2 regions of the Streptomyces sp. DSM 120436 genome follow, and region 2 is predicted to be linked to the other one. Evidence: predicted binding sites of a transcription regulator. Region 2 holds the regulator's gene; the other holds the start of a gene.
What was found. The regulator HspR, encoded in region 2, represses chaperone genes until heat shock. The targets are predictions, from matches to a motif close to TTGAGNNNNNNNNNCTCAA.

Region 1: a site for HspR is predicted at 9,030-9,048, ahead of lon (endopeptidase La). Genes of this name have one in related genera too.

Annotation. Positions count from the first base shown of each region.
Region 1 is NZ_JBSKBS010000001.1:2,574,702-2,589,635, forward strand. It holds gene ACWH4W_RS11955 (PadR family transcriptional regulator) at 1-764, opposite strand, end outside; gene ACWH4W_RS11960 (DUF4097 family beta strand repeat-containing protein) at 766-1,638, opposite strand; gene ACWH4W_RS11965 (DUF6104 family protein) at 1,890-2,072, opposite strand; gene ACWH4W_RS11970 (multifunctional oxoglutarate decarboxylase/oxoglutarate dehydrogenase thiamine pyrophosphate-binding subunit/dihydrolipoyllysine-residue succinyltransferase subunit) at 2,161-5,967, opposite strand; gene ACWH4W_RS11975 (sensor histidine kinase) at 6,259-7,368, opposite strand; gene ACWH4W_RS11980 (response regulator transcription factor) at 7,365-8,105, opposite strand; gene ACWH4W_RS11985 (spermine/spermidine synthase domain-containing protein) at 8,231-8,920, opposite strand; gene lon (endopeptidase La) at 9,071-11,485, shown strand; partial or broken gene ACWH4W_RS11995 (lysozyme) at 11,911-12,745, opposite strand; gene ACWH4W_RS12000 (MarR family winged helix-turn-helix transcriptional regulator) at 12,974-13,468, shown strand; gene ACWH4W_RS12005 (hypothetical protein) at 13,692-14,471, opposite strand; gene ACWH4W_RS12010 (sensor histidine kinase) at 14,879-14,934, shown strand, end outside.
Region 2 is NZ_JBSKBS010000001.1:1,505,698-1,520,631, forward strand. It holds gene ACWH4W_RS06920 (helix-turn-helix transcriptional regulator) at 1-1,305, shown strand, start outside; gene ACWH4W_RS06925 ((Fe-S)-binding protein) at 1,799-4,105, opposite strand; gene ACWH4W_RS06930 (MraY family glycosyltransferase) at 4,428-5,465, shown strand; gene dnaK (molecular chaperone DnaK) at 5,559-7,403, shown strand; gene grpE (nucleotide exchange factor GrpE) at 7,400-8,071, shown strand; gene dnaJ (molecular chaperone DnaJ) at 8,108-9,280, shown strand; gene ACWH4W_RS06950 (heat shock protein transcriptional repressor HspR) at 9,285-9,737, shown strand; gene ACWH4W_RS06955 (sugar ABC transporter substrate-binding protein) at 10,012-11,115, shown strand; gene ACWH4W_RS06960 (helix-turn-helix transcriptional regulator) at 11,245-12,276, shown strand; gene ACWH4W_RS06965 (helix-turn-helix transcriptional regulator) at 12,239-13,213, opposite strand; gene ACWH4W_RS06970 (helix-turn-helix transcriptional regulator) at 13,234-14,178, opposite strand; gene ACWH4W_RS06975 (hypothetical protein) at 14,539-14,874, shown strand.

The DNA of each region.
Region 1 (14,934 bases), 1.1 Mb from region 2:
AAGGGGAAGTCCTTGCCGAACTCGCCCATCTCCTTGACCAGTTCGCCCAGGCCCTCGCGGAGTCCGGACGGCCAGTCGCCGCGGGCGAAGTGGCCCTGCACCTGCTCCTGGACCTGCCGGACGAGGCGCTGCACCTGCTCCTGTGCCCGGTCCTGGGCCTCCTTGGCCTGGCGGCGGGCGCGCTGGGCCTCCTCGCGGGAGCGCCGGCTCTCGTCCTTGGCGCGCCGGGCCTGCTCCTTCCACTCCTGCTTGGCGCGGCGCATCTCCTCCTTGGCGGCGCGCCAGGCGTCCTTGTCGCCGAACACCGAGAAGTCGCCGAGGCCGAAGTCGCCGAAGGGGGCCTCCTTGCCGCCGGACGCGCCACCGCCCCGCGACTGCCGGGCCCGGCCGGCCTCGGCGCGCATCTCGCGGCGCAGGTCGCCCGCCGCGCCGCTGACGTCGGCCCGTATCTCGGCGGCGAGCTCGGCGACCGACTCGCGGATCTCCAGCTCCAGGTCGGCCAGCTCGCCGCTGCGGTCGGCCAGCTCGGCGCGGCCGGCGTCGGTGATCGAGTAGACCTTGCGGCCGCCCTCGGTGGTGTGGGTGACCAGCCCCTCCGCCTCCAGCTTGGCCAGACGGGGGTAGACCGTGCCCGCGGACGGCGCGTACAGCCCCTGGAAGCGCTCCTCGAGGAGGCGGATCACCTCGTAGCCGTGCCGGGGGGCCTCGTCGAGCAGCTTCAGCAGGTAGAGGCGGAGGCGTCCGTGGGCGAAGACGGGGGGCATGTCAGAGCACCTTCTTGTCGGTCGTACCGGCATTGTCCTCCGGGCCGCCGCGCCGGTCCGGCTCGTCCTCCCGGGGCGGGCGGCGCAGCAGGGCGATGGAGCCGGAGACGGTGGTGGCCCGCAGGGTGCCGCTGCCCGCGCCCAGGCGGCCGGTGAGCTTGTGGGCGCCCCACATCCCCTGGACCCGCAGGTCGTCGAAGGCGTTGGAGATGGCGCCGCTGGCCGTGTTGGCCTCCACCTCGGCGTCCGCCGGGTCGGGCAGCCGGACCGCGATCTCGCCCGAGACGCTGGTCAGCCGGACGTCGGTGGGGCCCTCGGGGTCCAGGTCCACGATCAGCGAGCCGCTGACGGTGTCCGCCCGGACGGAGGGGCCGGAACCCTCGACGACGGTGAGGTCGCCGGAGACGGAGGCGAAGCGGAGGTCGCCGGTCACGGACTGGGCCTCCACGCTGCCGGAGACGGTGTCCGCGCGGACGGGCCCCGAGAGGCGCACCAGGGTGGTGTCGCCCGCGACGCCCTTCACCGCGGCGGGGCCCCGGATGCCCGAGACGACGGCGCCGGCCCCGACGACGCCGACCTCCACGCGGGTCCGCGCGGGGACGGCGAGGGAGACCACCGCGCTGCGGCGCCAGCCCTTGCCGTCCAGCCAGGTGAGGAAGCCCTTCCAGGGGAGGTCGTCGTAGGCGACGGTCAGGACGCCGTCCTCCTGCGTCACCACCAGGGGCGGGCCCTCCACGTCGGAGACCTGGAGGCGGGCCTCGTCCTCGTCGGTCCCCACGACGTTCACCGTGCCGTTGACGAGGCGGACGTTGAGGCGGGTCAGGGGGGCGTCGAAGGTGAGGTCTGTCGTGTCCTTCACGGACCACTCGGGCATGGACGGCCTCCTGATCGCGGATGTGCTCCCGGTGCGGGCATGCGTTGCGTCATATCGCGTATTACTCGATTCACGATATATCGCGGCGCATGAAAGTCAAGGCACTCGTTCTGGTGAACGGTGCCTCGGGTTCGCGATGGGGGGAGGTGCGCGATGGGGGGAGGTGCGCAAGGGGGCGGAGGTGCGGCCCGGCGCCTACGGAGCGCCGTCGCGCCCGTCCGTGCCCGCTCGGAGGCACGGACGGGCGCGGCTCACTCGTCCTCGTCCTCGTCGTCCAGGCGGGCCAGCCAGGTCGCCAGGCGCTCCACCGGGACCTCGAAGTCGGGGTTGAGGTCGACGAAGGTGCGGAGCTGCTCCGCGAGCCACTCGAAGGTGACCTCCTCCTCGCCGCGCCGCTTCTCCAGTTCCTCGATGCCACGGTCCGTGAAGTACATGAGGTCAAGGATATGGGGCGGAGAACGGGGCGGGCCGCACCCCCGGGGAGGGGGTGCGGCCCGCTCGGTCACCGCGTCTTCGCGCCGGTCAGGCCTCGAAGACCTCGCGCACGAGCTGCTCCTGCTCGGCCTGGTGGCGCTTGGCGGAACCGACCGCCGGGGACGAGCTGTGCGGCCGCGAGATGCGGCGCAGACGCTCGGCGTGCGGCAGGTCGGCGCCGACCGCCAGGTCCAGGTGGTCGATCAGGTTGAGCGCGATGAACGGCCAGGCACCCTGGTTCGCCGGCTCCTCCTGCGCCCACAGGTACTTCTCGGCGTTCGGGTACTTCTTGATCTCCGCCTGGAGCTCGGCGCCCGGCAGCGGGTACAGGCGCTCGATGCGGATGATCGCCGTGTCGTCCGCGCCGCGCTTCTTCCGCTCGGCGACCAGGTCGTAGTAGACCTTGCCGGCGCAGAAGACGACCTTCTTCACACCGGCCGGGTCGACCGTGTCGTCGCCGATGACCGGGCGGAACTGGCCCGTGGTGAACTCCTCCGCCTTCGACGCGGCGGCCTTCAGGCGCAGCATCGACTTCGGGGTGAAGACCACCAGCGGCTTGTGGTGCGGGTTGTGCACCTGCCACCGCAGGAGGTGGAAGTAGTTCGACGGCGAGGTCGGCATGGCGACCGTCATGTTGTTCTGGGCGCAGAGCTGCAGGAAGCGCTCCGGGCGGGCCGAGGAGTGGTCCGGGCCCTGGCCCTCGTAGCCGTGCGGGAGGAGCAGGACCACACCGGAGGTCTGGTTCCACTTCTGCTCGGCCGACGAGATGAACTCGTCCACGACCGTCTGCGCGCCGTTGACGAAGTCGCCGAACTGCGCCTCCCACAGCACGAGCGCGTCCGGGCGGGCCAGCGAGTAGCCGTACTCGAAGCCCATGGCCGCGTACTCGGACAGCAGGGAGTTGTAGACGTTCAGCCGCGCCTGGTCCTCGGAGAGGTACTGCAGCGGCGTGTACTCCTCGCCCGTCTCACGGTCGATGATGACCGCGTGGCGCTGGCCGAAGGTGCCGCGCTGGGAGTCCTGGCCGGCGAGCCGGACCGGGACGCCCTCGAGGAGCAGTGAGCCGAAGGCGAGGGTCTCGCCCATGCCCCAGTCGATGGTGCCGTCCTCGACCATCGCCGCCCGGCGCTGCAGCTGCGGCAGCAGGCGCGGGTGGACGGTGATGTGGTCGGGGATGTTCACCTGCGACTCGGCGATCCGCTTCACGATCTCCGTGCTCACCGCGGTGTTCACGGCGACCGGGAACTCGGCCTGCGGGTCGGCCGGGGCGACCGCGGTCGGCTGCGAGGTGGCCTCGCGGACCTCCGTGAAGACCTTCTCGAGCTGGCCCTGGTAGTCCTGCAGCGCCTGCTCGGCCTCTTCCAGGGTGATGTCGCCGCGACCGATGAGGGACTCGGTGTAGAGCTTGCGCACCGAGCGCTTCTTGTCGATCAGGTCGTACATCAGCGGCTGGGTGAAGGCCGGGTTGTCCGACTCGTTGTGACCGCGGCGGCGGTAGCAGATGAGGTCGATCACCACGTCCTTGTTGAACGCCTGGCGGAACTCGAAGGCCAGGCGCGCGACGCGCACGACCGCCTCCGGGTCGTCGCCGTTCACGTGGAAGATCGGGGCCTCGATCATGCGGGCCACGTCCGTCGCGTACATGGAGGAGCGCGAGGACTCGGGGGCCGCGGTGAAGCCGACCTGGTTGTTGATGACGATGTGGACCGTGCCGCCGGTGCGGTAGCCGCGCAGCTGCGACATGTTCAGGGTCTCGGCCACCACGCCCTGGCCCGCGAAGGCCGCGTCGCCGTGGATGGCCACCGGCAGGACGGTGAAGTCCGTGCCGCCCTTGTTGATGATGTCCTGCTTGGCGCGGGCGACGCCCTCGAGGACCGGGTCGACGGCCTCCAGGTGCGAGGGGTTGGCGACCAGCGAGACCTTGATCTGCTCGCCGTCCAGGCCGGTGAAGGTGCCCTCGGCGCCCAGGTGGTACTTCACGTCGCCGGAGCCGTGCATCGACTTCGGGTCGAGGTTGCCCTCGAACTCGCGGAAGATCTGCGCGTACGACTTGCCGACGATGTTGGCGAGGACGTTCAGCCGGCCGCGGTGGGCCATGCCGATGACGACCTCGTCCAGGCGGGACTCGGCGGCCGAGTCCAGCACCGCGTCGAGCAGCGGGATGACGGACTCGCCGCCCTCCAGCGAGAAGCGCTTCTGGCCGACGTACTTGGTCTGCAGGAAGGTCTCGAAGGCCTCCGCCGCGTTCAGCCGGCGCAGGATGCGCAGCTGCTCCTCGCGCTCCGGCTTGGTGTGGCCGCGCTCCACGCGGTCCTGGATCCACTTGCGCTGCTTGGGGTCCTGGATGTGCATGAACTCGATGCCGGTGGTGCGGCAGTACGAGTCGCGCAGCACGCCGAGGATGTCGCGCAGCTTCATCATCGACTTGCCGGCGAAGCCGCCGACGGCGAACTCGCGCTCCAGGTCCCACAGGGTGAGGCCGTGCTCGACGATGTCCAGGTCGGGGTGCTTGCGGACCTTGTACTCGAGCGGGTCGGTGTCGGCCATGACGTGGCCGCGGACCCGGTAGGAGTGGATCAGGTCGAAGACCCGGGCGGCCTTGGTGACGTCGTCGTCGTGGCTGGCGTCGATGTCCTTGAGCCAGCGGACCGGCTCGTAGGGGATGCGCAGGGCCTCGAAGATCTCGTCGTAGAACTTGTTCTCGCCGAGCAGGAGGTTCGCGACCTGGCGCAGGAACTCGCCGGAGGCGGCGCCCTGGATCACCCGGTGGTCGTAGGTCGACGTGAGCGTCATGACCTTCGAGATGCCGAGCTTGTTCAGGGTGTCCTGGGAGGTGCCCTGGAACTCCGCCGGGTAGTCCATGGAGCCGACGCCCATGATCACCGACTGGCCGGGCATGAGGCGCGGCACGGAGTGCACGGTGCCCAGGCCGCCGGGGTTGGTCAGGGAGACCGTGACACCGGTGAAGTCGTCCATCGTCAGCTTGTTGTCGCGGGCGCGACGGACGATGTCCTCGTAGGCCTGCCAGAACTCGAAGAAGTTCAGCGTCTCGGCCTTCTTGATCGCCGCGACGACGAGCTGGCGGTCGCCGTTGGGCTTGACCAGGTCGATGGCGAGACCGAGGTTGACGTGCTCCGGCTTGACCAGGGTGGGCTTGCCGTCCACCTTGGCGTACGACCAGTTCATCGCCGGCATGGCCTTGATGGCCTGCACCATCGCGTAGCCGATGAGGTGCGTGAAGGAGATCTTCCCGCCCCGGGCGCGCTTGAGGTGGTTGTTGATGACGATGCGGTTGTCGAACAGCAGCTTCACCGGGACCGCCCGCACGGACGTGGCCGTGGGCAGCTCCAGCGAGGCGTCCATGTTCTTCGCCACGGCGGCGGACGGACCGCGCAGGGTGACCTGCTCGGGGCCGCTCTTCGCCCCGCCCGCCGGCTCGGCCTTCTCGGCCGGGGCCGGCTTGGCGGCGGGAGCGGCCTGCTTCTTCGGCTGGGCGGGCGCCTGGGCCTTGGCGGGAGCCTGAGCCGGGGCCTCGGCCGCCGGAGCGGCGGCGGGCTTCGCGGCCGGGGCGGGCGTCTCGGCCTTCGCGGGCGCGGCCGGCCGGGACGGAGCGGTGGGGGTCACCGCGGCCCCCGCGGCCGCGTCACCCGCCGGAGCCGGGGTCGCGGACGCGCCCGGCTTGTAGTCGGCGAAGAAGTCCCACCAGGCTCGGTCCACCGAGTTCGGGTCCTGGAGGTACTGCTGGTAGATCTCGTCGACGAGCCATTCGTTGGCACCGAAGGCCGCAGCGGGGTTCTTGCCCGCTTGGTCGGTGTCGGTCGAGATGCTCGAGTTACTGGGGGACTGTGGCGACACGGCGTCAACCGCCCTCTTCCGCTTCGCAAGATGATGGACAGCGGAAATAAAGGCTACGCCTCCCCGCGCGAGAAGGTCAGGCCGGGCCCGTGCAACGTCGTGCACATCACATCTCGGCGGGTGTTTCGCCTCTGGAATTGGCGGGAAACAAGCGAAGTTCCGCTTCTTTCGACGGTATCAGGCATCGCTGGACCAGGGCCCGTCGCGCCCCGCGCGCGGGTCTGTGCCTGATCACACGTGTCCGCCAGGGCGAACACAGATGGATCTTGAGGCTCCGCTTCGAACTTTACGTCAACTTGGCAGAGCGGAGGGCCCTGGAAGAGTGATCAGAATCCGGCAACCCCGCTCGGATTCCGCCACCCCGATCCGCCCGCCGTGCAGGTCCACGGCCCAGCGGGCGATCGCCAGGCCCAGCCCGGTGCCGCCGTCGCTGCCGGGGCCGTGCGGCCGGTTGACGTTGCCGCGGTTGAACCGCTCGAAGACCCGGTGCCACTCCGTGCGCGGGATGCCCGGACCCTCGTCCAGCACCTCCAGCTCCAGCGACTCCGGCTCGGGGCCCCGCCGGGCCCGGACGGTCACCCTGCCGTGCGGCGGGCTGTGCTTGACCGCGTTGTCGATCAGGTTGGCGACCACCTGGTGGATCCGCTCGGGATCGGCGTGCGCGACCAGCTCGGGCGGCGAGACGTCCAGGTGCAGATGCACGTCCGTACGGGTGTGGCTGCCGGAGCCGGAGGCCATGCCCGCGCGGGCGGAGGCGACCATGTTGGCCTCCTTCAGCACCCCCGACAGGTACGGCCACACCTCGAAGCGGCGCTTCCTCAGCGGCACCACGCCGTTGTCCAGGCGGGACAGGTCCAGCAGCGTCTCCACCAGACGGCCGAGCCGCTCGGTCTGCTTCAGGGCCGTGCGCATCGTCTCGGGGTCGGCCTCGGTGACGCCGTCGACGATGTTCTCCAGTACCGCGCGCAGTCCCGCGATGGGCGTGCGCAGCTCGTGCGAGACGTTGGCCACCAGCTCCTTGCGCTGGCGGTCCTGCGCCTCCAGCTCGTCGGCCATGACGTTGATCGTCTGCGCCAGGTCGCCCAGCTCGTCCCGGCGGCTCTCGCGCACCCGGCGGGTGTAGTCGCCGTGCGAGATGGACCGCGCGACGGCGTTCATGTCGTCCAGCGGAGCGGTGAGGGAGTGCGCCACGAACTGGGTGATCAGCAACGTGGCGATCATCGAGAAGACGGTGATGAAGCGCAGCTCCGTCTTGGTGTGCACGGCGATCACCGACAGCCCGGTGGTGATCAGGACCGAGACGACGACCAGCGCGCCCAGCTTGGTCTTGATCGAGAACGGGCGCACACCGCCCCACGGATCCTTCTTCCCCTGTCCGCGCCGCGCCGGACCCCCGCTCATGGCGTCGGCGTCTCCAGGGCGTAGCCCACGCCGTGCACGGTGCGGATGCGCTCGGCGCCGATCTTCCGGCGCAGCGCCTTGATGTGGCTGTCCACGGTCCGGGTGCCGGAGGCGTCCGCCCAGTCCCAGACCTCGGCGAGCAGCTGCTCGCGGGAGAGGACCGCGCGCGGAGTGTTGGCCAGGCACACCAGCAGGTCGAACTCGGTGGGCGTCAGGTGGACGTCCTCGCTGCGCACCCGCACCCGGCGCTGGGCGTGGTCGATCTCCAGCTCGCCCAGGCGCAGGATGCCGCTGCGCGGGGTGGTGGCCGCGAGGGCGGCGCGCTCCACGCGGCGCAGCAGCACGTGCACGCGGGCGGCGAGCTCGCGCATGGAGAACGGTTTCGTCATGTAGTCGTCGGCGCCGACGCCGAGGCCCACCAGCATGTCGGTCTCGTCGTCGCGCGCGGTGAGCATCAGCACCGGCACCGGCCGCTGGGCCTGCACGCGCCGGCAGACCTCCAGGCCGTCGAAGCCCGGCAGCATGATGTCGAGGATCAGCAGGTCGGGCTGCCAGGCCTCGGCCGTGTCGACCGCGGAGGGGCCGTCGCCCGCCGTTTGCACGAGGAATCCCTCGGCGCGCAGGCGGGTCGCGATGGCGTCCACGATCGTCGCGTCGTCCTCGACCACCAGGACCCTGCGCTGCGCGCCGGGGGTGGTCGCCGCCGTGCCGTTGTGGGAGGTGTGTGTCTGCTCCATCGCCCGCCCCTGAAGTGTGCTTTTTCCGGAATCCGTGGGGTGATCCGTCGTCTGCGCATCACTGCGACCGACGCTTGGATGATCTGCGCCAGGGCAGCAGCGTACGGGGACGCGCCACGGGTTTGCTATCCAGGGCGGACGCCGATGTGCACGACGTCCGGAACGCCCCGGGCAACGGGGATCTCTTCGGTACGCACCTGCCGGAACCCGGCATTCCGCAAGGTTCCCTCGAATTCCGGAGAGGGCTTGGCGGACCATACCGCGAGGACCCCGCGCGGCTTCAACACCCTTGCGCACGCCGCGAGTCCGTCCGGCGTGTACAGCCCCTCGTTGCCCTCGTCCACGGTCCAGTCGGGCCCGTTGTCGACGTCGAGGCACAACGCGTCGAAGGTGACGGACGTCTCCTTGACGTAGGTCGCCAGGTCCTGCTCGACGACCTCCGTCCGGGGATCGGCGAGCGCCTCGCCGGAGAGTTCGGCCAGCGGGCCCGTGCGGTGCCACTCGATGATCGCGAGCTCCCGCTCCACCACCGTGATCCGCCCCCAGCGCGGCTGCCCGGCCGCGTGCGCCAGGGAGAAGCCGACGCCCAGCCCGCCGATCAGCACCCGTGGATCCGCCGCCTCCGGGTCCAGGGCGGCCAGGGCGGCGTCCACCAGCAGCCGCTCGGAGCGTCCGTCGGAGGTGTCCATCAGGAAGCAGCCGTTGGCGATGATCTGCAGCAGACCGCCGTGCCTGCGCAGCGCGACCTCGCCGTACGGGCCCTCGCGGCGGTCCAGGACTTCTGGAGCTTCGGGAATGTCGTACGGGGTGGACATGCGTTCATCCTGGCAGGTCCCCCGTCCCGGCGGTCCGGGGCCGTGGCGCCCGGCCCGGTGATCGCTCAGAGCGAACGCCACTCCGGGAACATTCGGCGGCTCCCCTGCATTGAGTCGACATAGCTCAACTTGACTGCCGAAGGGGAGATCATGGCTGCTGAGTCCACACCGCTCGCCCTGCCCGTGCTGCCGCTCGACGACGAGGTCGTGCTGCCGGGGATGGTGGTTCCGCTGGACCTGAGCGACTCCGAGGTGCGCGCGGCCGTGGAGGCCGCCCAGGCCGCCGCCCGCGACGAACCGGGCAAGCCCCGGGTGCTGCTGGTGCCGCGCGTCGACGGGACCTACGCCGGGACCGGCGTGCTGGGCACGGTCGAGCAGGTGGGCCGGCTGGCCGACGGCGACCCGGGCGCCCTGATCCGCGGCCGGGGGCGGGTGCGCATCGGCGCCGGCACCACCGGGCCGGGCGCGGCGCTGTGGGTGGAGGGCGTCCGCATCGACGAGAGCGTGCCCGACCCGCTGCCCGGCCACGTGACCGAACTGGTCAAGGAGTACAAGGCGCTCGCCACCGCCTGGCTGCGCAAGCGCGGCGCCTGGCAGGTCGTGGACCGGGTCCAGGCCATCGACGACGTCTCCGCCCTCGCCGACAACTCCGGCTACTCGCCGTTCCTCACCACCGACCAGAAGGTCGCCCTGCTGGAGACCACCGACCCGGTGGCCCGGCTGAAGCTCGCCACCCAGCAGCTGCGCGACCACCTCGCCGAGCAGGACGTCGCCGAGACCATCGCCAAGGACGTCCAGGAGGGCGTCGACAAGCAGCAGCGCGAGTTCCTGCTCCGCCGCCAGCTCGAGGCGGTCCGCAAGGAGCTGCGCGAGCTGAACGGCGAGAAGGAGGGCGAGGAGTCCGACGACTACCGGGCCCGCGTCGAGGCCGCCGAGCTCCCCGAGAAGGTCCGCGAGGCCGCGCTCAAGGAGGTCGACAAGCTGGAGCGCGCCTCCGACCAGTCGCCGGAGGGCTCCTGGATCCGCACCTGGCTCGACACGGTGCTGGAGATGCCGTGGAACGAGCGCACCGAGGACTCCTACGACATCCGCGGCGCCCGACAGGTGCTGGACGCCGAGCACGCGGGCCTGCAGGACGTGAAGGAGCGCATCACCGAGTACCTGGCGGTGCGCAAGCGGCGCAGCGACCGGGGCCTGGGCGTCGTCGGCGGGCGGCGCGGCGGCGCCGTGCTGGCCCTGGTGGGCCCGCCCGGCGTCGGCAAGACCAGCCTCGGCGAATCCGTCGCCCACGCCATGGGCCGCACGTTCGTCCGGGTCGCCCTCGGCGGCGTCCGCGACGAGGCGGAGATCCGCGGCCACCGCCGCACCTACGTCGGCGCCCTGCCCGGCCGGATCGTGCGCGCCGTCAAGGAGGCCGGGTCGATGAACCCGGTCGTCCTGCTCGACGAGATCGACAAGGTCGGCTCCGACTTCCGCGGCGACCCGGCCGCGGCCCTGCTGGAGGTCCTCGACCCGGCGCAGAACCACACCTTCCGGGACCACTACCTGGAGGTCGAGCTCGACCTGTCCGACGTGGTCTTCCTCGCCACCGCCAACGTCCTGGAGGCCATCCCGGAGGCCCTGCTCGACCGCATGGAGCTGGTCCGCCTCGACGGCTACACCGAGGACGAGAAGATCGTCATCGCCCGCGACCACCTGCTCCCGCGCCAGCTGGAGCGCGCCGGTCTGGACACCGACGAGGTCACCCTCGACGAGGGCGCGCTGCGCAAGCTGGCCGGCGAGTACACGCGCGAGGCGGGCGTGCGCAACCTGGAGCGGTACATCGCGCGGCTGCTGCGCAAGGTGGCGGCCCAGCACGAACTGGGCGAGCGGGAACTGCCGTTCACCGTGACCGAGGGCGACCTGCGGGACCTGATCGGACGGCCGCACCACGTGCCGGAGTCCGCCCAGGAGCCCGCCGAGCGGCGCACCGCCGTGCCCGGTGTCGCCACCGGGCTCGCCGTGACCGGCGCCGGCGGTGACGTCCTCTACGTCGAGGCGTCCCTGGCCGACCCGGAGACGGGCGCGGCGGGACTCACCCTGACCGGCCAGCTGGGCGACGTGATGAAGGAGTCCGCGCAGATCGCGCTGAGCTTCCTGCGCAGCCACGGCGCCGAGCTGGAACTGCCGGTGGGCGACCTGAAGGACCGGGGCGTGCACATCCACTTCCCGGCGGGCGCCGTGCCCAAGGACGGCCCGAGCGCGGGCATCACGATGACCACGGCCCTGGCCTCGCTGCTCTCCGGGCGGCTGGTCCGCACGGACGTGGCGATGACCGGCGAGGTGTCGCTGACCGGGCGGGTGCTGCCGATCGGCGGGGTGAAGCAGAAGCTGCTCGCCGCGCACCGGGCCGGCGTCACCACCGTGATCATCCCCAAGCGCAACGAGCCCGACCTGGACGACGTCCCGGCGGAGGTGCTGGAGAAGCTGGACGTGCACGCCGTCACCGACGTCCGCCAGGTCCTGGAACTGGCGCTGTCCCCGGCCGCCGACGAGGCGGCGCCGGAGGTTCCGGTGGCCGCGTGACCGGGGCTGCCGGATGAGGAGGGCCCGGGTTCCGTGAGGGAGGCCCGGGCCCTTCCCCGGCCCGGTCCGCTTCTGCGCCGGGCGCCCGGGGCCGTCTCGTGCCGGAGGCGCCGGGGCCGTTGGTCCGCTTCCGTGCCGGGCGCCCGGGGCCGTCTCGTGCCGGAGGCGCCGGGGCCGTTGGTCCGCTTCCGTGCCGGGTGCCCGGGGCCGTCTCGTGCCGGAGGCGCCGGGGCCGTTGGTCCGCTTCCGTGCCGGGCGTCCGGGGCCGTCTCGTGCCGGAGGCGCCGGGGCCGTTGGTCCGCTTCCGTGCCGGGTGCCCGGGGCCGTCTCGTGCCGGAGGCGCCGGGGCCGTTGGTCCGCTTCCGTGCCGGGCGCCCGGGCCCGTCCCGTGCCCGAGGCGTCGCACCGGCGCCGGGGCCGTCGGGTCAGTCGCCGGCGGCGAAGGCCCGCACCCGGTCGAGGGTGCCGTTGAAGCGGTCGTGGTCGCCGACGACCGGGCCGGTCGAGGTGTACTGCCACATCGTGTACGTGCTCCAGCCGGCGGGCAGTTCGCCGACGGTGGAGGCGTACCGGGCGATCCACAGCGGGGTGCCGGCGGCGAAGCCGGCGTGATTGCCGGTGCACTGCTTCCACCAGCTTGGTGGCGGTGTAGAGGACGGCGTCGCGGCCGGTACGGGCGCGGTAGCGGTCGAGGAAGTCGCGGATCCAGCTCACCATTTCGCTCGTCGACTTGCCGTAGCAGGCGTCCCCGTACGGGTTCCACTCGATGTCCAGGACGCCGGGCAGGGTGCGCCCGTCGGCGGACCAGGCGCCGCCGTGGTCCACGAAGTAGTCGGCCTGTGCGGCGCCGCTCGCGGTGTCGGGCGTCGCGAAGTGGTAGGCGCCGCGGACCATGCCGACGTCGTGGGAGCCGTTGTACTGCTGCGGGTGGTACGGGTTGGTGTAGTACGTGCCCTCCGTGGCCTTGGCGTAGGCCCAGCGCACCCCGCTGTCCCACAGGGTGGCCCAGGCGACGTCGCCCTGGTGGCTGGAGACGTCCACGCCCTCCGTCTGGGTGGAGCGGGCGGTGGGCAGACCGGCCCGGCCGTCGTGGGCGAGGACGCCCATGCCCATGTGGGCGGAGCCGCGCGGCGGGACGGTCGGGGCGGCGCCGTCGGCGACGGCGGCGCCCTGCGGAAGGGCGAGCAGCGCGAGCAGGACGGCGCCGGCGACGCCGAGCGCGCGCATGCGGACGAGTGGTCGGGATCTGGGCACAGGCATGACGCATCTCCGAACGGTCAGGGGACGAACCCGGAAGGCGACCCACCTCGCATGCGGTGGGCATGCCACGTAAGGGCCTGAGGGAGAAACCGCGGGGCGCCGACCGCGGCGGCGGGCGCGAGCACCGCGCACCGCCGCTGGTCTACGCCTGCGAAATACTGGTGGAGCTGCGACGACGCCGCCACTCGACGGAAACTTTCAGAACGGGAAACCGAGGCAGGGGCCAACGTGCACGAAGACGGAAACGGCGGCGGGGAGCACGCCGCCTCGCCGGAACCCGGGTCCGGTGCGGAACAGCCCGCGCTCCTGGCGCTGGAACGCGAGTTGACGGTCCTGCTGCGACGCGCCCGGGCCAACCAGGGGGAGATGGCGCGCGAGGTCCACCCCGACCTCGAGCCGTCCGCGTACGGGCTGCTGGTCCGTCTGGAGGAGTGCGGGCGGCAGCGGGCCACCGAACTCGCCGCCTACATCGGCATCGGCAAGGCGACGATGTCGCGTCAACTGCGCGCCCTGGAGGACCTCGGGCTGGTGGGCCGCGAGCCCGATCCCGCAGACGGCCGCGCCTGGCTCGTCACCCTCACCGAGGAGGGCCGCCACCGCGTGAGCCGCGTCCGCGAGGCCCGCCGCGCCCGCTACGCCGGCCGCTTCGCCGACTGGGACCCGGAGGAGGTCGCCGAGCTGGCCCGGCTGCTGCACCGGCTCAACCGGGGGATGGAGAGGTAGGGCTTCCCCGGTGCGGGACCCCCGCGGTGCGGGACCCCCGCGGTGCGGGACCCCCGCGGTGCGGGACCCCCGCGGTGCGGGACCCCCGCGGTGCGGGACCCCCGCGGTGCGGGACCCCCGCGGTGCGGAGGCCTCGCGTCGACGGGTCCGCCGCCCGGACGACGGTGGCCACGGCGCGTCAAGGGTGGCGCGGCCTCACCGGTCGGCCGTGCGGGTGACGTCGTCAGCTCGGCGGCAGCTCGACGTGGACGACCGTCGCGTCGTCGTGGGTCTTGCCGCCCGGGGGACGGCCCCGTTCCAGGGCGCGGACGCGCTTCACCAGGCTCCGGGCGCCCTCCTGGCGGATCAGGGCCACGCAGTCCGCCCAGTCGCCCTCGCCGAAGCGGTCCACCCAGCGGGTCGCGCCGTCCGTCAGCGCCGTCAGGGCGCGCACCCGGTCCCGGGGCAGGGAGACGGTGACGGCGCGTGAGGACACCGCCGGGTCGGCCGCGGCGGTGAAGAAGCCGCCCTCCTTGTTGCGCAGGGTGGTGTCCACGACGGTGTGGCTGGCCAGGGCCGAACGGGGCAGCCGGTCCAGCCGGTCGTCCCGGACCGCCGTGACCGCGCCGTCCGGCGACTCCACCAGCAGGACCGAGTCGGACAGCACGAGACAGTCCACCGCGTCGGGTGACCAGCGGGCCAGCACCACCGTCGCCTGCGGCGTCCGGGGGTGAGAAAGGTCACAGATCGCGGCGTGGCTCTCGGCCGTGCGCGCGATGCCCCGGGACAGCAGCCCGGCCGGCGGAACATCCGGGAGGGAAACGGTCAGTTCGGTCAGCGCGCCGCCCAGCCGGGCGGTGAACCAGGGGACCGAATGCAGACAACCGCCCCCGTCCGACGGCGGCGTGACACCGTCGAGGACCACGAGCGCGCCGCCCTGCCCGGACGCCGGGAGCGCGACGCTCGCGAAGTCCTCGTTGGGGCGCCCCGGATCACCGGGTTCCGAGACGAGTTCCGTGCGCATCCGGCCAGTCTGCACGAGCTCCCCGCGTCGGCCGCCGGGGCCCGGCGACGACCGCCCGTTCTCCCGCGGGCGCGCAGGTCAAGCGCCTGATTTGGGAGGGAATGCAGGGGTCGGGGAAGGCGTGGCGGCGAATATTGCCACCGCCCGCCGCAGACGTCCAACCGGCGTGCCACCGGAGCCCGCCGTGGGGCACAACGGAACTTGCTCCTCAACTCGCCTCCGATGTTCACTCCTTCGAGTGGCGGGTCAGGTGATGCGCATCCACTGTCCACGGCCACTGGGAGGGTCGGGGAGCGTGGGGGGCGCCTCGCTGTCCGAGCGCGGCCAGCGGCTCGGGGAACGCGCCCGCGCCCGTTGACGGAGCGTCACCCGGGCCCACGGGTACACGAGCAGGAATGCGAGCACCGGTGCAGAAGACGCGGCCTCGTCGCAAGGACAAGCAGGCGGCCCTCGCGGGGGACGC
Region 2 (14,934 bases):
TCCGACGCCACCCCGCACGCGGCGCGCGCCGACCACGAGCCGCCCCCGTCCCCGCCCGCGCCGGACGAGGACGGGCCCGACCTGCTCGACGCGGCCCACCGGATGCTCGCCGTGCGGCACGGGGCGACGGCCGGCCTGATCTCCTCGTGGGAGGCGATGGAGCGCGTCCGCGCGCTCACCGAGGGGCCCGCCGACCCGCTCGCCGCGCCGTTCCTGCACGGCATGGCCGCGCTCGTGGCGCACTGGGCGGACGAGCTGGACACGGCCGAGCGGCTGGTCCGGCGGGCGCTGGACCCGCTGGCGTCGTTCCTGCTGCACCCGATGCACCACATCCTGACCGACGTGCGGGTGGACGTCGCGGCGGCCCGCGCCGACTACGACGCCGTCCTGGCGGAGCCGCGGGCCCGCACGCCGGGGACCTGGTCGTCCGGACCCGGCCCCACCAGCGCGCACACGCAGGCCGTGATCGCGCTGGTGGAGACGGGACGGCCGGAGGAGGCCGCGCGGCTGGTCGACGGGTTCGACCTGCCGACCGCCCCGGACTCCTGGCGCACCCACCGCTTCCTGTACGCGCGGGGCGTGCTGCGGGCCGCGTCCGGGCAACCGGCGCGGGCGCTGGAGGACTTCCTGGAGTGCGGGCGCCGCCAGGCGTCCCTCGGGGCGCGCCTGTCCGTGGTGTCACCGTGGCGCGTGGGCGCCGCCGAGTGCCTGCTCGCGCTGGGCAGGCCGCACGAGGCGCTGGCGCTGGCGGAGGAGGAGGCGCGGCTCGCCGAGGTCTGGGGCACCGCGCGGGTACGGGGCCGGGCGCTGCGGACGCTGGGCGAGGCGACGGGCGGCCGGCGCGGTCTGCGGCTCACGTCCCGCGCGGTCGGACTGCTGCGGGGGACGCCGGGCGGGGCCGAGCTGATCGCCGCGCTGATCGCGCACGGCAGGCTGCTGCTCGGTTTTCGGGAGCGCTCCCAAGCACGGGAGGCGCTGCACGAGGCGGTGGAACACGCGGAACGCCTCGGCGCGGTGCGGTTGCGCGGCGTGGCGGAGGACCTGCTCCACGAGGGCGGCGCCCGCCGCCCCGGCGCCCCCCGCACCGGCCCGGCCGCCCTGACCGACAGTGAACGCCGCATCGCCGGCCTGGCGGCCGAGGGCCGCACCAACGCGGAGATCGCGGCCTCCCTCCACCTGGCCCGCCGCACGGTCGAGACCCACCTGACGGCGGCCTACCGCAAACTCGGCATCACCCGCCGCACGGAACTCCCGTCGGCCCTCCCGCCGCCGTCCCCCTACGGACCTCCGGCCCGCGCGGGGTAGGGGACGGCGCCCGCCGCGGGGACGGCGGTCGCTCCGGCTCCTCCGCGCCGCCGCGCTCCGGTCCACGACGGCGCGGGCCGGTCCTCCTGCGGACCGCCGGACCGCGTCGGCTGAGGGGCAGCGCCGCCGTGCCCGCCCCGTGGGGACGGTGGCTGCTCGTACTCTGCCGGGTCGCCGCGTTCCGGCCTGCGTCGGCGCGGACGGCTTCCCCTGCGGACCGCCGGCCCGCGTCGGCTGAGGGGGTGGCGCGGCCGGGACGCCGGTTGTTCCGGCCCGCGTCGGCGCGGGCCGGTCCCCTTGCGGACCGCCGGACCGCGTCGGGGCGGGAGACCACGCTGCCGCACCCGCCCCGCAGGGACGGCCGTCGCTCCGCCCCGCCGCGGCGCGAGCCGTATCGCGTGGCGCGGCGGACGCGTGCCGGCGTCTCCGGAGACGCTCCCGGATCATGCCGAAGGGGCCGCCCGGAGGCGGCCCCTTCACTGCGCGGTGTGCGTCACTTCACCGGTTCCGGTTCGGGAGCCGGCTCCGGCTCCTCCTCGCCGGCCGGGCCGGCGGGGGTCTTGACGGACTCCAGCAGGAGCTGGGCGACGTCGACGACCTGGGTCGACTCCTTGGCCTTGCCCTCGTTCTTCTTGCCGTTGACCGAGTCGGTCAGCATGACCAGGCAGAACGGGCAGGCGGTGGAGATGATGTCCGGATCCAGGGAGAGGGCCTCGTCGACGCGCTCGTCGTTGATGCGCTTGCCGATCCGCTCCTCCATCCACATCCGGGCGCCGCCGGCGCCGCAGCAGAAGCCGCGCTCCTTGTGACGGTGCATCTCCTCGTTGCGCAGACCCGGGACCTTGCCGATGATCTCGCGCGGCGGCGTGTAGATCTTGTTGTGACGGCCCAGGTAGCACGGGTCGTGGTAGGTGATCAGACCCTCCACCGGGGTGACCGGGATCAGCCTGCCCTCGTCCACCAGGTGCTGCAGCAACTGCGTGTGGTGGATGACCTCGTAGTCACCGCCCAGCTGCGGGTACTCGTTGCCCAGGGTGTTGAGACAGTGCGGACAGGTCGCGACGATCCGCTTCGCCGACTTCGGCTTGCGCGAGGCCTCAGTCACCCTGCCCTCGTCGTCCGTCTCCTCGCCGAACGCGGCATTGAGGGACATCACGTTCTCCATGCCGAGCTCCTGGAACAGGGGCTCGTTGCCCAGCCGGCGGGCGGAGTCACCGGTGCACTTCTCGTCACCGCCCATGATCGCGAACTTCACACCCGCAATGTGCAGCAGCTCCGCGAAGGCCCGGGTGGTCTTCTTCGCACGGTCCTCCAGCGCACCGGCACAGCCCACCCAGTACAGGTACTCCACCTCCGACAGGTCCTCCACGTCCCTGCCCACGACCGGGACCTCGAAGTCGACCTCCTTGGTCCACTCCAGACGCTGCTTCTTCGCCAGACCCCAGGGATTGCCCTTCTTCTCCAGGTTCTTCAGCATCGTGCCCGCCTCGGACGGGAACGCCGACTCGATCATCACCTGATAACGGCGCATGTCGACGATGTGATCGACGTGCTCGATGTCCACCGGACACTGCTCCACGCACGCACCGCAGGTGGTGCACGACCACAGCACGTCCGGATCGATGACACCGCCCGCGGCGAAGCCGCCCTCGGACACAGCCCCGGCGGTGCCGACCAGCGGACGCCCGGCCTCGGCGAGCGCGGCGGCCGGCACACCGGCCAACTGCTCCGCCGACGCCCTCTCCTCGCCCTCCACGGTCCTGCCGCCACCCGCCAGCAGATAGGGCGCCTTGGCATGCGCGTGGTCACGCAGCGACATGATCAGCAGCTTCGGCGAGAGCGGCTTGCCCGTGTTCCACGCCGGACACTGCGACTGACACCGCCCGCACTCGGTACAGGTGGAGAAGTCCAGCAACCCCTTCCAGGAGAACTGCTCCACCTGCGAGACGCCGAAGACGTCGTCGTCACCGGGATCGCTGAAATCGATCGGCCTGCCGCCCGAGGTCATCACCGGCAGCGCACCCAGCGCGGTGGAACCGTCCGCCTCACGCTTGAACCAGATGTTCGGGAACGCCAGGAAACGATGCCAGGCCACCCCCATGTTGAGGGTGAGCGAGACGACGATCATCCAGACGAACGACGTCCCGATCTTGATCATGGCGGTCAGGTAGACCAGGTTCTGCAGCGTCTCGACGGACAGGCCGTCGAAGGCGAGGACCAGCGGGTACGAGGCGAAGTACGCGGGCTCGTAGCTGTCGACGTGGTGCAGGGCGCCCTCGAGGCCGCGCAGCACGTAGATGGCGAGGCCGATGGTGAGGATGACGGCCTCGACGAAGTACGCCTGGCCGGACTTGGAGCCGGTGAAGCGGGACTTGCGGCCGGGCCGGGTCGGCAGGCTGAGCAGGCGGATCACGATCAGCGCCAGGATGCCCAGGACCGTCATGACGCCGATGAACTCGATGTACATCTCGAACGGCAGGAAGCCGCCGATGACCGGCAGCACCCAGTCGGCCTGGAAGAGCTGGCCGAAGGCCTGGGCGAGGGTGGGCGGCAGGGTCAGGAAGCCGACGGCGACGAACCAGTGGGCGATGCCGACGATGCCCCACCGGTTCATGCGGGTGTGGCCGAGGAACTCCCGCACCAGGGTCACACTGCGCTGGTAGGGATGGTCGGTCCGGGCGCCGGCCGGGACCGGCTGGCCCAGCTTGAAGTACCGGACGAACTGGCCGATCGCGCGTGTGAGCAGCGCAACGCCGACCACGGTCAGGAGCAGCGACACGATGATCGCGGCGAGTTGCATGGGGGCTCCTCGGGCCTGCGAGGGGTTCAGGGTGTGGAGTGGGTCGTCGGGGGCTTCGCCAGGGCGCGCCGTCCGACTTCCCTGAGATTACTAAGCGGTAACTTACGCAGTTCGTCCGAGGTTACCCCCATCCTCGGCCGCACTGTAACCGGGTGTGGGGTGATCTGAGTCGCTGAGGGTCGCCTGTGCGGGCGACCCGTGCGCCTGCCCCGCACACCCGCAAGGGTGCCAGGTGAGGGCACCGACGACCGTACCGGAGGGCGTCCGGGACCCGATCGTGTTATTCACGCTAAATCGGTCGATACGCCCCTAACGTATATCCGTGCTCTACGGGACCGCCGCCGCCGCCACCGCACTGCTGCTCTCCGCCCTCCTCACCGGGGTGCTGCGGGTCCCCGCGCTGCGCCTCGGGATCACCGACCGCAGGCGGCGCCGGGCCGTGCCGCTGTCCGGGGGAACGGCCGTCGCCCTGGCCACCGCCCTGGTCGCGACGGCCGCCGACGCCACCGGTCTGGTGCCCCTCGGCGCCGGGGTGGGGCGGGTGGTGGCCGCGGCCGGCGGTGTCGCGGCGCTCGGGCTGGCCGCCGACGCCTGGCGGCTGCGCCGGTGGGTCACGCCGGCCGGTACGGCGGTGGCGGCGGCCTTCGTCGTGCCGTACGGCGAGACCGGGGTGGTCGGCGGGGTGCTGGCCGCCGGGTGGATCGTGGCCGTGACCGTCGCCTTCCGCGGGCTGGACCACGCCGACGGGCTGGCCGGCACGGTCGGCGCGGTGGGCGCGTTCGGGGTCGCCGCGTGCGCCACGGCCGAGCTGATGGACGGGATGGCCGCGCTGCTGGGCGTGCTGGCCGCCGCGCTCGCCGGTTTCCTGCTGCACAACTGGTTCCCCGCGCGGGCGGGCCTCGGGGCCGGCGGCGCGCTGTTCACCGGTTTCGTGCTGGCGTCGTCGGCGGTGTTCGTCCGGGCCGGGCAGGGGATCGGCGCCGGTGTCGCCGTGGTGTCCGCGCTGACGGCGCCGGCGTGTGCGGACGCCGTCCTGGTGGTACTCGGGCGGCGCCTCGACCGCCGTCCGGTCACGCGCGGGCGGCCGGACCACCTCGGGCACCGGCTGCGGCGGCTGGGCCTCGCGCCCCGCGCGGTGCCGGTGCTGCTGGGCACCGGGGCCGTGGGTGCGGCGCTGGTCGGGGTGTGCGTGCACACGGGCGCCCTGTCCCCGGGGGCGGTGGGGTGGGTCGTGGCGGTCGCCGCGGTGCTCGTCCTGGTACTGGTGAGGCATTCCGTCACCCCTGTTTTCCGTCCGCGTCAACGTGTCGCCAGTGTGTCGTCGCAGGTCAGTGAGCGGTTGCGTGTAAGGAGCGGATAAGAGTTGAGTCTGGCTGACTCAGCTCTGTTGACCCGACGGCGGGCGTCATGCATGCTTGAGTCTGATCCACTCAAGTCAGCTGGAGGAATCGAAATGGCACGTGCGGTCGGCATCGACCTGGGCACGACTAACTCCGTCGTCAGCGTTCTGGAGGGCGGCGAGCCCACCGTCATCACCAACGCCGAGGGCGCCAGGACCACGCCTTCCGTCGTCGCCTTCGCCAAGAACGGTGAGGTGCTGGTCGGCGAGGTGGCCAAGCGCCAGGCCGTGACCAACGTCGACAGGACCATCCGGTCGGTCAAGCGCCACATGGGCACCGACTGGAAGATCAACCTGGACGGCAAGGACTTCAACCCGCAGCAGATCAGCGCCTTCGTGCTGCAGAAGCTGAAGCGGGACGCCGAGGCGTACCTGGGCGAGAAGGTGACCGACGCGGTCATCACCGTCCCGGCGTACTTCAACGACGCCGAGCGCCAGGCGACCAAGGAGGCCGGCGAGATCGCCGGTCTGAACGTGCTGCGCATCGTCAACGAGCCGACGGCCGCCGCCCTGGCGTACGGCCTCGACAAGGACGACCAGACCATCCTCGTCTTCGACCTCGGTGGCGGTACCTTCGACGTCTCCCTCCTGGAGATCGGCGACGGTGTCGTCGAGGTGAAGGCCACCAACGGTGACAACAACCTCGGTGGTGACGACTGGGACCAGCGCGTCGTCGACTACCTGGTCAAGCAGTTCCAGGCCGGTCACGGCGTGGACCTGGCCAAGGACAAGATGGCGCTGCAGCGTCTGCGCGAGGCCGCCGAGAAGGCGAAGATCGAGCTGTCCTCGTCCACCGAGACCTCGATCAACCTCCCCTACATCACCGCGTCCGCCGAGGGCCCCCTGCACCTCGACGAGAAGCTGACCCGCGCCCAGTTCCAGCAGCTGACCGCGGACCTGCTCGAGCGCTGCAAGACCCCGTTCAACAACGTCATCAAGGACGCCGGCATCGCCGTCAGCGAGATCGACCACGTCGTCCTGGTCGGCGGTTCGACCCGGATGCCCGCCGTCGCCGAGCTCGTCAAGGAGCTGACCGGCGGCAAGGAGGCCAACAAGGGCGTCAACCCGGACGAGGTCGTCTCCATCGGCGCCGCGCTCCAGGCCGGTGTCCTCAAGGGCGAGGTCAAGGACGTCCTCCTGCTCGACGTCACCCCGCTGTCCCTCGGCATCGAGACCAAGGGCGGCATCATGACCAAGCTGATCGAGCGCAACACCACGATCCCGACCAAGCGCTCCGAGATCTTCACCACGGCCGAGGACAACCAGCCGTCCGTGCAGATCCAGGTCTACCAGGGCGAGCGCGAGATCGCGGCGTACAACAAGAAGCTGGGCATGTTCGAGCTGACCGGTCTGCCGCCGGCGCCGCGCGGCGTCCCGCAGATCGAGGTCTCCTTCGACATCGACGCCAACGGCATCATGCACGTCACGGCGAAGGACCTCGGCACCGGCAAGGAGCAGAAGATGACCGTCACCGGCGGTTCGTCGCTCCCGAAGGACGAGGTCGAGCGGATGCGCCAGGAGGCCGAGAAGTACGCGGAGGAGGACCACGCCCGCCGCGAGGCCGCCGAGACGCGCAACCAGGGCGAGCAGCTCGTCTACCAGACCGAGAAGTTCCTCGCGGACAACGCGGACAAGGTGCCCGGCGAGATCAAGACCGAGGTCGAGGCCGCCGTCGCCGAGCTGAAGGAGAAGCTCAAGGGCGAGGACACCGCCGGGATCCGCACGGCCACCGAGAAGGTCGCGGCCGTCTCGCAGAAGCTGGGCCAGGCCATGTACGCCGACGCCCAGGGCGCGCAGGCCGCGGGCGGCGCGTCCGCCGGCGCCGGTGAGGCCAAGGCCGACGACGACGTCGTCGACGCGGAGATCGTCGACGAGGACCGTAAGGACGGTGCGGCGTGACGGAAGAGACCCCGGGCTTCGACGAGCAGCAGCAGCCCGATGTCCCTTCCGGCGCACCGTCCGAGGACGCCGAGCCGCAGGCCGCCGCTCCCGCTGAGGAAGAGGCGGCCCCGGCCGGGGACACGGAGCAGAACGTCGCCCTGGCGGCTCAGCTGGACCAGGCCCGCACCGCGCTGAACGAGCGCACCGCGGACCTCCAGCGCCTCCAGGCCGAGTTCCAGAACTACCGCCGGCGGGTGGAGCGTGACCGGGCGGCGGTCAAGGAGGCCGCCGTGGCGAATCTCCTGTCCGAACTGCTCCCGGTGCTCGACGACATCGGCCGGGCGCGGGACCACGGCGAGCTGGTCGGCGGCTTCAAGTCGGTCGCCGAGTCGCTGGAGACCACGGTGGCGAAGCTGGGCCTCCAGCAGTTCGGCAAGGAGGGCGAGTCCTTCGACCCGACGATCCACGAGGCCCTGATGCACTCCTACGCGCCGGACGTCACCGAGACGACGTGCGTGGCGATCCTGCAGCCGGGGTACCGCATCGGCGAGCGCGTCATCCGCCCCGCGCGGGTGGCCGTCGCCGAGCCGCAGCCCGGCGCGCAGACGGCTCTGCCGGCCGAGGAGGGCGCCGAGGACCGGGCCGACGCGGAGAACAAGGAGAACGGTGGCCCGGAGGAGGGCTGACGTTATAGCTGACGCAGGGAAGGAGGGACGTCGGGGATGAGCACCAAGGACTTCATCGAGAAGGACTACTACAAGGTCCTCGGCGTCCCCAAGGACGCCACCGAGGCCGAGATCAAGAAGGCGTACCGGAAGCTCGCCCGCGAGTACCACCCGGACGCCAACAAGGGGAACGCCAAGGCGGAGGAGCGGTTCAAGGAGATCTCCGAGGCGAACGACGTCCTCGGCGACCCCAAGAAGCGCAAGGAGTACGACGAGGCACGCGCCCTCTTCGGCAACGGCGGGTTCCGTCCGGGGCCGGGCGCGGGCGGCGGCTCCTTCAACTTCGACCTGGGCGACCTCTTCGGAGGTCAGGCCGGCGGCCAGGCGGGCGGCTTCGGCGGCGGCCTCGGTGACGTCTTCGGGGGCCTGTTCAACCGGGGCGGCACGGGGACCTCGCGGACCCAGCCGCGCCGGGGCCAGGACATCGAGTCCGAGGTGACGCTCAGCTTCACCGAGGCGATCGAGGGCGCGACCGTTCCGCTGCGGATGTCGTCGCAGTCGCCCTGCAAGGCCTGTTCGGGCACCGGCGACAAGAACGGCACCCCGCGCGTGTGCCCGACCTGCGTCGGCACCGGACAGGTGGCGCGGGGCTCCGGCGGCGGCTTCTCGCTGACCGACCCGTGCCCGGACTGCAAGGGCCGCGGTCTGATCGCGGAGGAGCCCTGCGAGGTCTGCAAGGGCAGCGGCCGGGCCAAGTCCTCGCGGACGATGCAGGTGCGCATCCCCGCGGGGGTCAGCGACGGCCAGCGGATCCGGCTGCGCGGCAAGGGGGCGCCCGGCGAGCGCGGCGGACCCGCGGGCGACCTGTACGTCGTCGTGCACGTCGGCGCCCACCCGGTGTTCGGCCGCAAGGGCGACAACCTGACGGTCACCGTGCCGGTCACGTATCCCGAGGCGGCCCTCGGCGGCGAGATCCGGGTGCCGACGCTGGGCGGTCCGCCGGTGACGCTGAAGCTGCCTCCGGGCACACCCAACGGGCGCACGATGCGCGCCCGCGGCAAGGGGGCGGTCCGCAAGGACGGCACCCGCGGTGATCTGCTGGTCACCGTCGAGGTGAGTGTCCCGGGGGACCTGTCGGGGAAGGCTCGTGACGCCCTGGAGGCGTATCGCGAGGCAACCGCGGACCAGGATCCGCGGGCGGAGCTGTTCCAGGCCGCGAAGGGAGCTTGATGCGATGGACGGCCGTCGACGCAATCCGTACGAACTGACCCAGGACACCCCGGTCTACGTCATTTCGGTGGCGGCCCAGCTCTCCGGCCTCCACCCGCAGACGTTGCGTCAGTACGACCGGCTGGGGCTTGTGTCGCCGGACCGCACGGCGGGCCGGGGCCGCCGCTACTCGGCCCGTGACATCGAACTGCTCCGTCAGGTGCAGCAGTTGTCGCAGGACGAGGGCATCAATCTGGCCGGAATCAAGCGCATCATCGAACTGGAGAACCAGGTCGCCGCCCTCCAGGCCCGCGTGGCCGAACTGGAGGACGCGCTCGACGGCGCGGCGGCGGCGATGCGTCAGCGTGAGGCCGCCGTGCACGCCTCGTACCGCCGTGACCTGGTGCCTTACCAGGAGGTGCAGCAGACCAGCGCGTTGGTGGTCTGGCGTCCCAAGCGCCAGCAGCAGTCGGACTGACCGCGCGCGGACGCGGAGAGGGGCCCGGGAGTCCACGCGACCCCCGGGCCCCTTCTCTCCTGCCTGAGCACACCTGTGGCTATGGTATGCCTGCGTGCCCAGGTGATCCTCGCGGTGTTTCCGCAGGACTTTCACGAGTTCAGCGCGCTGTGTCGTGTCCATCTCGTTAAGTGGTTGCCCCTTGACGCGGACGGGCGTCGAAGCGTTGGCTTTTCAGTCACATGGGCCGCAAAGCTGTGCCCACGTCCAAAACGCACCTGAAGTGAGCCCTCGCATGCGTCGTATCGCCATATCCGTGGCCGCCGTCTCCATGTCCGTCACGCTCGCCGGCTGCGGCCTCGACGCGGCGGGCGGCAGCGACGACGCGAGCCCCGCCAAGGGGGACGACATCACGGTGGGCCTGCTCCTCCCGGAGAAGGCCAACACGCGGTACGAGCAGTTCGACTACCCCATCTTCAAGAAGAAGGTGGAGTCGCTCACCGACAACAAGGGCAAGGTCGAGTACGCCAACGCCGAGGCGGACGCCGACAGGCAGGCCGCCCAGATGCAGGGCATGATCGACAAGAAGGTCGACGTCATCGTGCTGGACGCGGTGGACGCGCACGCCATCGCGGAGAGCGTCAGCAAGGCCAAGGACGCGGGCATCCCGGTCATCGCCTACGACCGGCTCGCCGAGGGCCCGATCGACGCGTACATCTCCTTCGACAACTCGCTGGTCGGCGAGGTGCAGGGGCGCACCCTGCTGGAGGCGCTCGGCGGCGACCTGAGCATCACCGACAAGATCGTGATGATGAACGGCTCGTCCACCGACCCCAACGCCAAGCAGTTCAAGGCGGGCGCGCTGTCCGAGCTCAAGGGCAAGGTCACCATCGCCAAGTCCTTCGACACCAAGGACTGGGACCCCGAGAACGCCGAGAAGAACATGTCCGAGGCGATCAGCGAGATCGGCCTGGAGAACATCGAGGGCGTCTACTCCGCCAACGACGGCATGGCGGGCGGCATCGTCAAGGCGCTGCGCGCCGCCGGCGCGACCGATCTGCCGCCCATCACCGGCCAGGACGCGGAGATCGCCGCGGTGCAGCGGATCGTGACCGGCGAGCAGTACATGAGCGTGTACAAGTCCTACCCGGAGGAGGCCGAGAGCGCCGCGGAGATGGCCGTGGCGCGGGTCCAGGGCCGGGACATCCAGTTCGACGCGCTCACCCGCGACCGCGTCGACAGCCCCACCCAGCAGGACATCCCGGCGCAGCTGGTGCCGGTGGTCGCGCTGACGAAGGACAACATCGAGGACACCGTGATCGCCGACGGGTTCTACGAGGTGTCGGACATCTGCACCGGGGAGTACAAGGCCGCGTGCGCGGAGATCGGCCTCAAGTAACAGCCGCACGAATCCGGCCACCGGCCGGCCCCCCGGGTCGGCGCGGTGGCCCGTCCCGTGTTGCACGGCAGGTTCCGGCCGCGCATAGTTGCGCTGCGGAAAGACGCTGAACCGGGGGTGGTATGGGCGATGGCCGGGCACGGGGCGGAGGAGCATCCGCACGGTGCTGACCGACTGTGCGAGGCCGGGGACCGCGTGTACTCCCGGGCCGTACGGCGCGGACGGCTGCCGCGCCGGGAGGCCGAGCGGGTGCCCTGCCTGCTGGAGCTGGCCCTGCTGCACCCCGACCCGGACGACATGGACTGGCTGGTCCCGACCTCCCCGCAGGAGGTCATGACCCGGCTGCTGCGCGGCATGTACGACGAGGTGAGGGCGAGTCAGCGCCGCGTCGGCTCGGCGGTCGCCGCCTTCGAGTGGTACGCCGGTCTCGGCCGCCAGGTGCCGGCCGCGGGGGTGTCGTCCGAGGGCCCGGCGATCCGGGTGCTGGACGGACTGGCCCGGATCCAGGCCGCGATGGACGAGGCGACGCAGGCGTGCACCACCGAGGTGCTCACCGTCCAGCCCGGCGGCATCCGGCGCGAGGCCGAGCTGTCGGAGGGCCTGCACCGGGCGATGGCGCTGCGCGGGCGGGGCGTGCGCATGCGGGACCTGTACACCCATGTCGCCCGCCACGGGCACGGGTTGCTCAGCTACCTGGAGCTGATGGGCGACGCGGTGGAGGCGCGCACGCTGGACGAGGTCGTCGAGCGGCTCATCCTCTTCGACCGCACGGTCGCCTTCATCCCTGCCAACGCCGAGCGCACCATGGCGCTGGAGCTGCGCCATCCGGCGCTGGTGGAGTACCTGGGCACGGTCTTCGAGCGGCTGTGGCGGCTCGCCATCCCGCTGACCGCCCCGCTCCCGGACACCGGCATCGAGGGCATCTCGCACCGCGAGCAGTCCATCGCCGCCCTCCTCGCGGAGGGCCACCAGGACGCGGTGATCGCGGAACGCCTCGGCATCAGCGTGCGCACCTGCCGGGCGCACATCGCCCGCCTCTCCGAGACGCTGGGGGCGGCGAGCCGCACGCAGTTGGGCGTGCGGATCGCCCAGGCGGGGCTGGACGGCGCGCGCCCGCCGGTGGTCACTCCTCCCGGTCGAGGATCCCCGACCGCGCGATGAGGTAGCCGAGTTGGGCGCGGCTGCCGCTGCCCAGCACCGCGGCGAGCTTGGCGATGTGCTCCCGCGCGGTGCGGATGTTCATGCCGAGCCGGTCCGCGACGACGGCGTCGGTGTGCCCCTCGACGAGCAGCGCGGCGATGGCGCGCTGGCGCGGGGTGACGCCGTTGAGGGTGGGCTGCCGGTCCGCCCGCGGGTACATGGGGGAGCCGAGGCGCCACAGCCGGTCGAAGGTGGTGACCAGGAACGTCACGATCGCCGGGTGCCGGACCTCCAGGGCCGTCGCGCGTTCGGGACCGGCCGGGATGAAGGCGACCGCGCGGTCGACGATCACGAGGCGGTCGGTGATCTCGTCCAGGGAGCGGGCCTCGACGTCGCCGGTGAGGCGTTCGTAGCGGGCGGCCAGGGTGGGCGCGTGGCGCAGGGTGTGCTGGTACAGGGCGCGGATGCGGCCGCCGCGGTTCAGCAGGGCCTGGTCGCGCCGGATGGCGGGCTCGTGGACGGCCGGGTCGGACCGGACGTACGTGCGGTACGGCTGGACGGCGAGGAGTTCCGAGGCCTCGGCCATCGCGTCGTCGATGACCCGCCCGATGCGCTCCGTGCCGCTGTGCCGGGTGACGAGGGGGGGTTCCTGCTCCGGCGGTCCGGCGGCGCGCAGCAGCGGCGCCAGGGCCTGCGCGAGCTGTTCCTGGCGCCGTCGCTCCTCGGCGACGCGGTCCTCGGAGGCGCGCAGCAGCCGGTGCAGGGCGAGATGCGGTGCGACCGGCTCCAGCCGGCCGGGGTCGTCCCCGGCGGGCCGCAGCAGGCCGAGGCGGAGCAGGAGCGGGGTCTCCGCGTCCGCCGAGGCGGGCAGCCGGCCCTGGTCCAGGGCGCGGGCGTACAGGTCCAGCGCCTCCGCCCGCAGCGCGTCCGTCCCCTCGTGTGGCGCGTCGCCGCTCATGCCTGGTCGCCCCCCCCGGATCAGTGATCCTGCTCGAGAATGCCGGACTGTGCGATGAGGTACCCCAGTTGGGCGCGGCTGCCGCTGCCGAGCGCGGTGGCCAGCTTCGCTATGTGCGCCCGGCAGGTGCGGACGTTCATGCCGAGGCGGCGCGCGATGGCCTCGTCGACGTGTCCCTCGACGAGCAGTTTGGCTATCGAGTGCTGGATGTCGGTGAGACCGTCCGCGGCGGTCTCGTACGGGGTGCCGGCGGTGAGGGGGACCGCCCGGCCCCACATGAACTCGAAGACCTTGATGAGGTAGCGGACCAGGCCGGGGTGGCGCAGTTCGAGCGCGACCTGCCGGTCGTCCCGGACGGGGATGAAGGCGACCGCGTCGTCGCAGATGATGAGGCGCTCGACCAGTTCGTCGATGGTGCGGTACTCCACCTTGCCGTCGGCGAACTGCTCGGTCCAGGCGATGCGCTCGGGGTTGTACCGCGCGGTGTGCTGGTAGAGCGTCCTGATCCGCACCCCGCGTTCGATCAGGGGCCGGTCGCGCTCCAGCGCCTCGATCAGGCGCTGCTCGGGGTGCCGGTTCTTCGGCTGGACGGTGAGCACTTCGTTCCGGCACTGGGAGGTCGCCAGGTCGAGCGCCTCGTTGATGCGGTCGAGTCCCTCGAGCACCGTGATGGAGTGGACCGGTTCCGTCAGGGGGGCGCCGAGACCCATGAACGGCTCGAACGCCTCCGCCAGTTCCATGCTCAGGCGCCTGCGTTCGGTGATCTCGCGCTCGATCGGGTCCAGCCGCTGGGCCAGCACCACGGAGGGCGGTACGGGGCGCAGCCAGTCCGGGTCGTCGGGATCGGGGTGGAGCAGGGAGAAGTCGGCCAGACAGGGTGCGGCTTCGGCCTCCGCCCGGGCGATACGTCCCGTGCGCAGTGCGTTCGCGTACAGACGGCTTCCTTCCGCGCACAGCTCCGTCATGGGATGGGGATGCACGGTTTTGGTCCGATTCGTTGTCAAATCTCCACCCCCCAGGCTCCTGAACATGCAGGAACATGATGCACCGATCGTGTGGCCATGACGTGCCCGAATGAGCCATCGTCTTACTTGACGGGGGAAAAGGGGACCTTCGAGTGAGGACGAAGCCGACTATGCGTAAGAGAATGCTTCGCTCGGTGCTTGTCGCCGCCTTGTCCGCCGTTGTGGCCTTCGGTGCGCTGAGTGGCCTCTCTGGTGCGCAGGACAACGCGGAGGACGACACCGTCTGGTCGAGTGGCGCCGTGGGCGCGGGTGGCGGCGGGGACGCGGTGTTCCTCCCGGCGGACACCGTCTGGAGCTGACGTGACCACCCCACCAGACGACCGCTCCTTCCGGCGGGAGATGGCGACCGCCTACCGGTCCGGATGGCACTTCATCGACCTGGTCACCGCCCTCCCCCACAGCGGTGACTCGTTGATGGTGACCGTCTTCGGTGAGCCCGTGGTCGTCACCCGCGACGAGGACGGGGACGTGCGGGCGTACCGGTGCCTGCGCCGGCCCAGGGGGGCGCCGAAACCCGTCCGGTGTGCCGTCCGGTACGGCATGATCTTCGTGAACCTGGACCAGCGGGACCACCGGCAGGTGGAGTCCGACTCCCCGGTCCCCCGGACCATCTCGGCCACCCCCCGCAGTGCCTGACGCGATTCCCCCGTCGTAACAGATCGCGCAGGTGCTTCCCCCCGCAGCGGCGTCACCGTG